One region of the Collinsella sp. CLA-ER-H4 genome, then DNA from elsewhere that is predicted to be linked to it. Evidence: riboswitches for the same ligand, from Rfam matches in the RefSeq annotation. Region 1 holds a riboswitch; the other holds the start of a gene.

Region 1 (5,856 bases):
CATCGGTAATCACCTGCAGGCCGGCAGCCTTCTGCTTGGCCACTAAGTCGCGGATGGCCTCGTCCTCGACGGCCTTAAGGCCGGAAGCGTCGAGTTTACCCGCGACATAGGCGGCACGGGCATCCTTTACAGCCTGCGGACGAAGAAAACTGCCGACGATATCGGCGCGAAACGGCGCGTTCGGTTGAATCGAAGTGCTCATAGATATCTCCCTTTGCATTGGTTGCTTTACTGGGACAGAGTATGAGCGCTCATATGGTCATCGTAAAATATACGTTTATAACAGTTTGATATAGATGCTTCCTATATCAGTCTGGACTGTCATAAAGAGACTTGAACTGTGCGGAGCACAGCAGCCTAGATATGCTGACGAATCGCGTCGATATAGGCACGACCGTAGCGCGTGAGCATCGTGTTCTTGCGCGTGATGATGCCAATCTCCATGTACTCGTCCACGTCGAGCGGAATCGAGATAATGCCGGGCCCGTTGAGCTCGTGGCTGATCACGCCCGAACACACCGTGTAGCCGTTGAGGCCCATGGCCAAATTGAACAACGTCGCACGGTCGCGCACGCGGATATTCTTGCGACGCTCAAAGGTCGAGGTCAGCTCCTCGGAATAGTAAAACGAGTTGTAGCTGCCCTGCTCGTAGGACAGGAACGGGTAGTCTTCCAGATCCTCGAGCGTCACGCTCGAGCGGCCCGCCAGCGGATGGTCGGCGCAGACGAAGACATGCGGCGTGGCGCAGAAGAGCCCTTCGAATACGAGCTCGTTGGCGGCAAGCATGCGCTCGATGACCTCGCGATTGTGCTCCGACAGATACAGGATGCCGAGTTCGCTTTTCATATGCGCGACATCCTCGATAATTTCGTGGGTCTGCTCCTCGCGCAGGGTAAAGTCGTAGCGCGCGGCATCGAACTCGCGGATCACATCGACAAACGCATTAACGGCAAAGGAATAATGCTGGCAGCTCACACTAAAGTGCGGCACCTGCTCGGACGTACCTTTGTACTTGCCCTCGAGCAGGTCGGCCTGGTCGAGCACCTGGCGCGCGTAGCCCAAGAAGGTCTCGCCTTCCTCGGACACAATGACGCCCTTGTTGGTGCGCTCAAAGATATGCACACCCATCTCGTTTTCGAGATCGCGGATCGACGCGGTAATCGAAGGCTGCGACACAAAGAGCCGGCGCGAGGCCTCGGTGATGCTGCCGCATTCGGCAACTTTGACGACATATCTGAGTTGCTGGAGCTTCATGGCTTTCTCCCTAGACGTTTGTGACGTCGAAACCCGCCGTGTCCATTTGGCTCATAAACGATGGCATCTCCCCCGTCGCGGCGCAGGCGGCAATCTGATGCAGAGCCCCGGCAACCGCATCATCTGCCGCAGCGCCGATATGCCAGCGTGCGGCAGCCGTGACGGCCTCGTTGGCATTGGCGACTGCAACGGAGTTGGGAACGGCATCGATCATGGGCAAATCGTTATCGGAATCGCCGAATACGGCCACCTCGTCGGGCATCAGGCCCAAAGCACGCGCCAGCTCCAGCGCAGCGCAGCCCTTGTCCCAGCCGGTCGGAAGAACGTCGAACAGGCGCACGCGGTTGTTGGGAAACACGAGCGAGAGCTCCGGCACCTCAGCGGCAACACGCTCGCGCAGCTCGGCGAGCTCCTCGCGCGAACGGGCACTCCAGATATTCGCCTTGTATACCGGGGCATCGTCAACGACAGGACGACAGGGAGCCTCTTCGCCCTTGAGCCACGCGTTGCCGCCTGACTTCATGGCGCGACGCACACGCTCGGGATCGCTTGTCACGCAATAGGCATCGTTATTCCAAAAGTCATCACCCAGACGGTAGACCTTCAAATACGTATCGTCGGTCTCCTGTTCAAAATAATCGGCTAAGCGCATAAGGACATCGTTATCGATTGCGCGCGAAGCGACTACTTCGCCGTCGACAAACATCACCTGGCCGTTACAGAACGCACCGGTCGAATAACACTCGGAACGGTTTTTGAACATCCAGCCCATCGCGGACGGCTGACGACCCGAAACCGGCCCAAAGTGCAAACCCGCCGCCTGCATGGCATGAATACCCTCAATGGCGTAGTCGCTGGCGCCGTCATGCCCGGCTGGAATCAGTGTATCGTCCATATCGGTCAGCACAAGTTTGATCATAAGGTCCCCTCGGTCATTCTTAATCCCATCTATTGTACCGACCTGCCAAAAAGGGACAGGTTTATTTTGGCAGGTAACAACTGGGACTTTGCGTTTTCCCAGATGAAACCTGCCGAAATAAACCTGTCCCTTTTTGGCAGGTGCGCTAGTATAGGGAACAACAGATTCGATGCGGGAGTGCCGGCGGTGCAAACCACAAGGCTGAGAGGGCATGGGCCCAATCCTTTGAACCTGTCAGTTAATGCTGGCGTAGGGAGCATGCCGCCTTTACAGGGGCGCTGTCTATGCACAGCGCCCCTTTTCTATGCCAAGGAGGCATGTGCAGTGATTGATTCGGAACAGCTTAAGCAACATGTGGTCAAGGCCGTGGATGAGATTCGCGCTACCAATCCGATGGCCGGCTCCATCACCAACACGGTGACGATCGACTTTGTCGCCAACGCGCAGCTCGCCGTGGGCGGATCGGCCGCCATGGTCTATTTGCCCGACGAGGGCGAGGCGCTCGTTGCCGGCGGCGGCGCCATCTATCTCAACATGGGAACGCTCTTCCCCATTTACGAGCAAACGATTCCCCGCGCGGCCAAGGCGGCACACGACGCCGGCAAGCCCTGGGTGCTCGATCCGGTGGGCCTGGGTATCGGTAGCCTGCGCACCCAGCTGGTAAACGAACTCAAGCAGTACAAGCCCGCCATCGTGCGTGGCAACGCCTCCGAGATCATCGCACTCGCCGGGCTGTGGGGTCTTGAGGGCGAGGCGGCCGATCTGAGCCGCGTGCGCGGTGTCGATACCACCGACACGGTCGACGCCGCCCGCGACGCCGCCGTGGCGCTCGCCCGCTACACCGGCGGCGCCGTAGTGGTCTCGGGCGAAGTCGACCTGATTACCGACGGCACGACCGTGGCCAAGTCCCACGGCGGCAGCCCGCTCATGTCCAAGATCACCGGTTGCGGCTGCTCGCAGGGCGGCGTGCTAGCCGTGTACGCCTGTGCCGCCGACCCGTTTACGGCAGCCATCTGCGGCACCGCGGTCTACAACGTTGCCGGCACGCGTGCCGCCGCTGTCGCCGATGCCCCGGCAAGCTTTAAGGTCGCCTTTATCGATGAGCTCTACCGCGCGACCGCCCAAGATATCGCTGATAACCAACTCGAGCTCGAGGAGGCATAAGCCATGTCCGAGCCCGTAACTGCTGCTGGAATGAACACACTCGTCGCCGTGGCCATCGCCCCGTGCGGCACCGGCGATGAGCTGTCCGCCGAGGTCGCCGAGGTCGTGCGCATCATTCGCGAGAGCGGCCTTCCCAACCGCACCACCTCGATGTTCACCGAGATCGAGGGCGACTGGGACGAGGTCATGCAGGTCGTGCGCGACGCAACCTTTGTGTTGGCGAGCAAGGGCATCCGCACCGAAGTCGTGCTCAAAGCCGATATCCGGCCCGGATTTACCGACACCATGACCGGCAAGCTCGAGCGCATGGAAGCTCAGATCAAAAAGCAGGAGGAAACACGATGAGTATCCGCGACAACCTTGATATCTCGGCCTATCTGGTACTCGGCCCCGAAAACACGCTCGGGCGCCCCGTGGGCGATGTGGTGGCCCAGGCGCTCGACGCCGGCTTTACCTGCATCCAGGTGCGCTCCAAGGTGGCAAGCGCCCGCGAGATCATTGCGCTGACCGGCGACGCCGCGCAGGCAATCGCACAGGCTGGCAAGACCGGTCAGGTCGCTTTGCTGATTGACGACCGCCTGGACTGCGTACTCGCCGCGCGCGAGCAGGGCATTGCTGTCGACGGCGTGCACGTGGGTCAGAGCGACATTCCCGTCGAGGTCTGTCGCAAGCTGCTGGGGCCCAACGCCATCGTGGGTCTTTCCGCCCGTTGCGAGGAGATGCTCGAGTACGTCAAGACCGCCGACATGAGCCTAGTCGACTACCTGGGCATCGGCCCACTCCACGAGACCGAGACCAAGCGCGACTGCGGACGCGCGGCCGACGGCTCTATCATCACCAAGAGCTTTGAGGACCTAGCCGCACTCCACGCGGCAAGCCCCGTGCCCATCGTGGTGGGCGGCGGTGTCAAGACGGCCGACCTGCCGCAGCTTAAGGCCACCGGCGTCGATGGCTTCTTTGTGGTGAGTGCCGTCTGCAGCGCCGATGACCCCTACGCCGCGGCCAAGGAGCTTGTCGACACCTGGCAGCAGGCGTAAGTCTAGGCCGAGCAGCTGATTCGCAGCCTCATATCTTCAGCAATGGAAAGCGCATCCCAGTTTGGACCTCCATTCCGGGATGCGCTTTCCGCCGAGATGGCGGCAGCAGCCTCTACCCTGCCAGATATGCCTCCAGTGCCGGCAAGGTCGCCTCCGCATCGCGGCGACCAATCTGGTAGATGCGCTCAAGTTCATCGGGCTCGCGACACAGCGACGGCACCTTCACCGATTCGCTCGGACGCACCACAAAGATCTCGCCGGCAGCCTCGCGACGTGCCAGGTCATCGAGCGTGGCATTGTAGACCTCATGCCGGTGCTCAAGCGCTGCGACAAACTCCGGATAGTGACGGAACACGCGCCGCAGCATGGGCATCACGCTGTTGGGCTGCTTCACAAAGCCCGCCGGCTGCGTGAGTACCACGATATTGCGGTCATACCCCTGCGCAAACAGCCACGCGCTGGGAATAGAATCAGCCACGCCACCATCCAGATACTTATGCCCGTCAATAGCAACGGGACGCGTCGCCACGGGAATTGCCGACGACGCCCGAATCCACTCGATATCGCGCTCGTCGCCATACGGCAGATCGTGATAGACGGCCTTGCCCGTCTCGATATCGGTACACACGCACGTAAATCGCATGGGACAGGTGCGATACGCCTCCAAGTCGATAGGATCGCGCTCGATAGGCACCTCGTGATAAGCAAAGTCGGCATTGTACATATCGCCGGTTCGCAGCCAGCTGGTCACGCTCGCATAGCGCCTGTCGGCGCAATAGGCCTTGTTATAGCGAATGGCGCGGCCGATCTGGTGCGATTTAAAGTTGTAGCCAAACGCCGCGCCCGCCGAGACGCCCACCATATGGTCGCAGGTCAAACCGTGCTCCATCCAAACGTCGAGCACGCCCGCCGTATACATACCGCGGTAGCCGCCTCCCTCGAGCGCCAGCCCCACCGTGCGCGTCATATTTGACTGTGCCATGCGACCATCTCCGTTCCTGCGTTTTAAAACGGGACAAGTATACCCGTCAACATATATCGTCCCAGTCGCATTTTTATCGAACATCGCATCGTCGCGCTACCGTTTGTCGAATAACAGCCGCCCACAGCATGTGCACCCATATATAATTGTGCACTATTGTTTACACTACTCAGCTGTTATCAACAGCGAACATTAGCCGGCAAATTAGCTCAACAACGCGGCAAGGCGGGGGCCTGGATACATGCAAAGCGCTGAGCAACGATGCATGTACACAACGAGCTCGCCCGACGCAATCCGCCCCGACCTCAGAAAGCCGCTTAGAACATGGATACTGTCAGCAATTACACCGAAACGCTCGAAAAGACCGTCCGTGACCTTCTCGAGCGTCAGGAGGATCTGATCAGGACGGCCTTTACCGACCAGCTTACCGGGCTTGGCAACCGTGGCGGCTTTGCCCGTTCCCTCGAGGAGCTCTGGGAGCAGGACGCCCCCGTTACCAT
Region 2 (5,856 bases), on a different contig from region 1:
CGCGGCCACCTCACATCAAGCTCCCCCGCCACCGTGAGCCCGCGCGTGATACGATGGCTCACGGTACATCAACCAGCACGATCGATCCGAAAGGAGCCTGCGTCATGGAGCGTCCCTGCGCATGGAAAAAGTACACGCCACAGCAAATCGAGGAGCTCGAGGAGCTTTGCCGCGGCTATAAGCAGTTTTTGAGCGAGAACAAGACCGAGCGCCTGTGCGTCAAGACCGGCATCAAGATGGCCGAGGAGGCGGGATACGTCGACCTGGAGACCGTGATCGCCGAAGGCCGCGAGCTCAAGGCAGGCGACAAGGTGTACGCCGCCAATCACGGCAAGGACCTCATGCTCGTCAACCTGGGCACCGCCCCGCTCGAGCAGGGCTTTAACATCCTGGGCGCCCACGTGGACTCGCCGCGCCTAGACCTTAAGCAGAACCCCGCCTTCGAGGCCGGCGACATGGCCTACCTCGACACGCACTACTATGGCGGCGTCAAGAGCTACCACTGGGTCGCTTCCCCGCTCGCACTCGTAGGCGTCATCTGCAAAAAGGACGGCACCACCGTCGACATCAACATCGGCGACAAGGCAGATGACCCAGTCTTCACCATCTCCGACCTGCTGATCCACCTCTCGAGCGAGCAGATGGCCAAGCCCGCCAAGGACGCCGTCGACGCCGAGATCCTCGACGTGATCGTGGGCGGCCGTCCCGTCAAGTTTGACGAGAACGACAAGGACGCCCCCAAGGAGCCCGTCAAGCAGATGTTCCTGGACATCCTTAAGGAGCAGTATGACGTCGAGGAGGAGGACTTCCTCTCCGCCGAGATCGAGGTCGTGCCCGCCGGTCCCGCCCGCGACATGGGCCTCGACCGCTCCATGATTTTGGGCTATGGCCACGACGACCGCGTCTGCGCTTACCCCTCCATGCTCGCCCAGATCAATGTGGCCAATGTCGAGCGCACGAGCATCACGCTCATCGTCGACAAGGAGGAGATCGGTTCCGTGGGTGCCACCGGCATGACGAGTCGCTTCTTCGAGAACACCGTCGCCGAGATCATGACGCTCGCCGGCGAGAATAGCCCGCTGGCCCTGCGCCGCGCGCTCGCCCGCAGCCGCATGCTCTCCTCCGACGTGTCCGCCGGCTTTGACCCGGGCTATGCCGGCAAGTTCGAGACCAAGAACGCCGCCTTTATGGGTCGCGGTCTGTGCTTTAACAAGTACACGGGCAGCCGCGGCAAGGGCGGCTCCAACGACGCCGATGCCGAGTACGTGGCCCTCGTCCGCGACATCATGGACGAGGCCGGCGTGGACTTCCAGACCTGTGAGCTCGGTCGCGTCAACGCGGGCGGCGGCGGCACCATCGCCTACATCATGGCCAAGTACGGCATGAACGTCATCGACTCCGGTGTTGCCGTCCTGTCCATGCATGCCCTGTGGGAGGTCGCCAACAAGGCCGATATCTACGAGGCCTATCGCGGCTACAAGGCCTTCATCGAGCGCGCCTAAATCAACCCTCGTAAAACGAGTCCAACCAGCCCTTTATAACTTGCGGTGAAATAGTTCCCAGACATGCCTTTTAACAGGCAAAACAGGAATTATTCCACCGCAACTTCTTTTTTGCAGAGGAGAGTCCATGCTGCAGGTCATCATTTCGCCCGCCAAGCAAATGCGCGCGGCCCAAGATGCTTTTGAAGTCCTGGGCATTCCACCCTTTGTGCGCGAGACAGCTCGCCTCCACCGCGCACTGCTAGATATCGAGCGGAATGAAGGCAGCGGCGGCCTGCAGGCGCTATGGAACGTGAGCGACAGGCTGCTTACAACGTGCCTGGATACGCTTCACGAATTTATGCCTGTCCTGAGCGATGCCGGCCTCGCCGATCCCGATATCGCGCGTCGAATCTCCCCTGCCGTCATGTCCTATCACGGCATTCAATACCAAAGCATGGCGCCCGAGGTCATGGATGCTGCACAGCTCGACTGGCTGCAAAACCATCTCTGGATCCTCTCGGGCCTTTACGGATGCGTACGCCCCTTTCATGCCGTTGAACCGTATCGGCTGGAGATGGGCGCGAAGCTTGCCGTCAACAATGCCCGAGACCTCTACGCGTTTTGGGGCGACAAGCTCGCACGGGCTATCGCTCCGGCAGGCTCCAACGCTACGATTGTCAACCTCGCCAGCGCGGAATACGCCAAAGCCGTTCTGACCCGCCTCACCACCGATGCCACGGTCGTCACATGCCTCTTTGGCGAAGGCGTCCGCAACGGCAGGCCCATCCAGCGCTCGACCGCCAGCAAAAAAGCGCGCGGCTCCATGGTGCGCTGGATGGCAGAAAACAAGCTCGAGGATGTAAGCGAACTTACCGCATTCAACATCGGCTATCGGCACATCCCCGAGCTTTCAGACAAAAACACCCTGGTTTTCATGAACGCGCAGGTACAATAGGCCCGCCGTTTCCAAACACCCCGTTACTCCGCCAAGCCATCGGCCTTTGCAATCTCGCTCGTCGAGCCATCTTGGTAGGTAACCTTGACATGCTCCACCTCGGATACCCTGACGCCCGACGGGGGCTCCAGGCGCCATTCCGTCAGCGCGATATCCATCGTCGTGGGCACGTCGCCCTGATTCTTGAGCTTAACCGTGAGTGTTTTGAGCGCCGCATCGAAGGTCACGCGCTCGATCTCTTCACCAGGAATGGATCCGCCACTCAGCTGCAACTGCACAAACTCGTTGCGCGGATACCAATAGTCGCCCGGCGCGGCAACGGTATTGCCGCCCGCGACCTTCACTGTCATGATCGGCAGGGCATCGTCGGCCTCAAACTCCCAGGCAGCGCCGCCGCGACCACCAAACGTCCAGATACAAAAGGCAATCACCAGCACGGCAAGCACCGCAAAACCAATCGCGACAAGGCCATGGTGCGCGCGGCTTTCCTCGGCCGATACATCCCATTGCGTCTCACGATATAGATGCTTGTCTTCCATGTTCGCCTCCCCACAGGCACGCTCGTTGGCCCAATCGTACCCATTCAGGCTATACTTGAGCCCATTACATAAACGGGGAGCTTGCAGGACAGGACGGCAGGCTGAGATTGGGCGCGCCCGCCCTGACCCGCAAACCTGATATGGGTAATGCCAACGAAGGGAGCCGTGCCAATGAGCACACAGACCGAGCCCAAGCTCGTCACGCAAATCGACTTCGCCCGCGCCGGGCAGATCACACCGCAGATGAAGGAGGTCGCCGAGCGCGAGCATCGCGACCCCGAGTACATCCGCGAGCGCGTGGCCGACGGCCGCATCGCCATTCCCGCCAACATCGTGCATATCAAAAAGGGTATGCGCGCCTTTGGCGTCGGCGAGGGCCTGTCCACCAAGGTCAACGTGAACCTGGGCATCTCGGGCGACAAGGCCGATGCCGCCGAGGAATGGAAGAAGGTCAAGATCGCCGAGGACTTTGGCGCCGACGCCATCATGGACCTCTCCAACTCGGGCAAGACACGTCAGTTCCGCCAGCAGCTCATCGACGAGACGCCGCTCATGGTAGGCACCGTCCCCATGTACGACGCCATCGGCTACATGGAAAAGCCGCTGGTCAAGCTCACCAAGGACGACCTGTTCGAAGTCGTGCGCGCGCATGCCGAGGACGGCGTGGACTTTATGACCATCCACTGCGGCATAAACAAGTCGGTCACCAAGACCTTTAAGGAGACCGGCCGCCTGATGAACATCGTGAGCCGTGGCGGCTCACTGCTGTTTGGCTGGATGGAGGTCACCGGTAACGAGAACCCATTCTATGAGTTCTACGACGAGTTGCTCGAGATTTGCCACGAGTACGACGTGACGATTTCGCTCGGCGACTCCTGCCGCCCGGGCTGCCTCTACGACTCCAACGACGCCACCGAGACCGCTGAGATGATCGAGCTGGGCAAGCTGTGCAAGCGCGCTTGGGCCGCCGGCGTCCAGGTCATGGTCGAGGGCCCGGGTCACATGGCGCTCGACGAGATCGCCGCCAACATGAAACTGCAGAAGCGCCTGTGCCACAATGCTCCGTTCTATGTGCTCGGGCCGCTGGTGACCGATATCGGCGTGGGTTACGACCACATCACCGCCGCCATCGGCGGCGCCATCTCCGCCAGTTCCGGTGCCGACTTCCTGTGCTACGTGACACCGGCAGAGCACCTATGCCTGCCCAACGCCCAGGATGTGCTCGACGGCCTCATGGCCACCAAGATCGCCGCACACGCCGCCGACATCGCCAAAAAGGTGCCCCACGCCCGCGACATGGACGACAAGATGGGCCAGGCACGCCGCAAGCTTGACTGGGACGCCATGTGGGAGTGCGCGCTCGACCCGGTTACGGGCAAGAAGCGCTACGAGGAGTCCCCCGCCGCCACCGAGGGCACTTGCACCATGTGTGGCAAGATGTGCGCCGTCCGCACCGTCAACAAGATCTTCGAGGGCACCACGATCGACCTCGGCATGGAGGACTAGCCCTGTCGCCGCGGCCGCTTCTGGCGGCGAGCTGGTGCCTGTCAATTGTTGACGTGTGAACATTTGCTTGCATTTGCGTAAAGATTGCATCGCCCGCCCGGGTTCGACATAGAGTCGGCCCGGGCATCATTATAATGCTGGCTTATAGACCCATTTGATTCCGACCGAACAAGGGAGCGAACATGGATCGCAGTAAGGTACCTGCCGTTCTATCCATCGCAGGATCCGATTCCAGCGGTGGCGCCGGCATTCAGGCCGACATCAAGACCATCACGGCGCACCGCCTGTATGCCGAGACGGCCATCACCGCCATCACCGCACAGAACACCTTGGGCGTCACCGCCGTACAGGATATCTCGCCAGATATCGTAGCCGCGCAAATTGACGCCGTTTTTGACGATATCCGCCCGAACGCCGTCAAGATCGGCATGGTTTCTTCTGTCGAGATTATCGAAGTCATCGCCGACCGCTTGAGCGCCTGGAACGTAACAAACGTGGTCGTCGACCCCGTCATGGTAGCCACCTCGGGCGCACGGCTGATTGCCGAAGATGCCGCCGAGGCGCTCACCCGCCGCCTGTTCCCGCTAGCGACGGTTATCACGCCCAATATTCCCGAGGCCATGGCCCTGCTCGACTACGAGGTCGACTCCGAGCGCACGCAGCAAAATGCTGCCATGCTCCTCACCCGCCGCTTTGGTTGCGCGTCTCTCGTTAAGGGCGGGCATTTTGTCAACGAGGCCAACGATGTGCTAGCAGAGCCCGCGCCGCTCGATGACGAGGGCAACCACCTGGGCGATCCGCTCACCACGTGGTTCCGCCACAAGCGCATCGAGACCGGCAACACGCATGGCACCGGTTGCACGCTCTCGTCCGCCATCGCCTGCGCGCTGGCCCAGGGCATGGATCTTGCCGACGCCGTCAACGCCGGCAAGGCCTACCTAACCGGCGCTCTCGCCGCCGGCTTTGACATGGGCAAAGGCTCCGGCCCCGTTAACCATATGTGGCAGTATTAAGATTCGCAGTCCAAAACCACCGCAAAGGCGCCCGTCCCCTTTGCGGTGGCTTGGGGTCGCGCTACTCTCCGAGCATCTCTTGGAGCTTGGCTGCCACGGCGTGGCCCAGGCTCTCGTGGCTTTCGGGCATCATGTGCAGATAATCGATATCGCCCGGCTCGGCAAACTCGGCGGCATTCAAAAAGTCGCAGCCAAACTGCTCGGCCACGTGCGCATAGTACTCGCCAAAATGCTCAGATGCCTCAACGGAATGCTCGTCAAAGTCGGTCATATACACATCGGCAATCTGCGGCTTGATCTTGATAGGAGCCATCAGCAGAATGTGCGGACAAGGCGCAGCGTCGGTCCACGGAAACGCG

The links. A riboswitch is a leader RNA that binds a small molecule or an ion and turns the genes downstream of it on or off. The one in region 1 is predicted to bind thiamine pyrophosphate.
Region 2: another riboswitch for thiamine pyrophosphate. It lies ahead of thiC (phosphomethylpyrimidine synthase ThiC); the one in region 1 lies ahead of thiM (hydroxyethylthiazole kinase).

What each region holds. Positions count from the first base shown of each region.
Region 1 is NZ_JBBNLQ010000001.1:44,309-50,164, forward strand. Features, by position in the region: gene AAAX34_RS00185 (5-methyltetrahydropteroyltriglutamate--homocysteine S-methyltransferase) at 1-202, opposite strand, end outside; gene AAAX34_RS00190 (LysR family transcriptional regulator) at 358-1,254, opposite strand; gene AAAX34_RS00195 (HAD family hydrolase) at 1,265-2,173, opposite strand; TPP riboswitch at 2,337-2,446, shown strand; gene thiM (hydroxyethylthiazole kinase) at 2,498-3,337, shown strand; gene AAAX34_RS00205 (thiamine-binding protein) at 3,341-3,682, shown strand; gene AAAX34_RS00210 (thiamine phosphate synthase) at 3,679-4,374, shown strand; gene AAAX34_RS00215 (patatin family protein) at 4,487-5,356, opposite strand; gene AAAX34_RS00220 (EAL domain-containing protein) at 5,681-5,856, shown strand, end outside.
Region 2 is NZ_JBBNLQ010000003.1:94,725-100,580, reverse strand. Features, by position in the region: gene AAAX34_RS03845 (aminopeptidase) at 105-1,502, shown strand; gene AAAX34_RS03840 (YaaA family protein) at 1,630-2,439, shown strand; gene AAAX34_RS03835 (hypothetical protein) at 2,463-2,978, opposite strand; TPP riboswitch at 3,042-3,157, shown strand; gene thiC (phosphomethylpyrimidine synthase ThiC) at 3,150-4,484, shown strand; gene thiD (bifunctional hydroxymethylpyrimidine kinase/phosphomethylpyrimidine kinase) at 4,667-5,497, shown strand; gene AAAX34_RS03820 (SGNH/GDSL hydrolase family protein) at 5,559-5,856, opposite strand, start outside.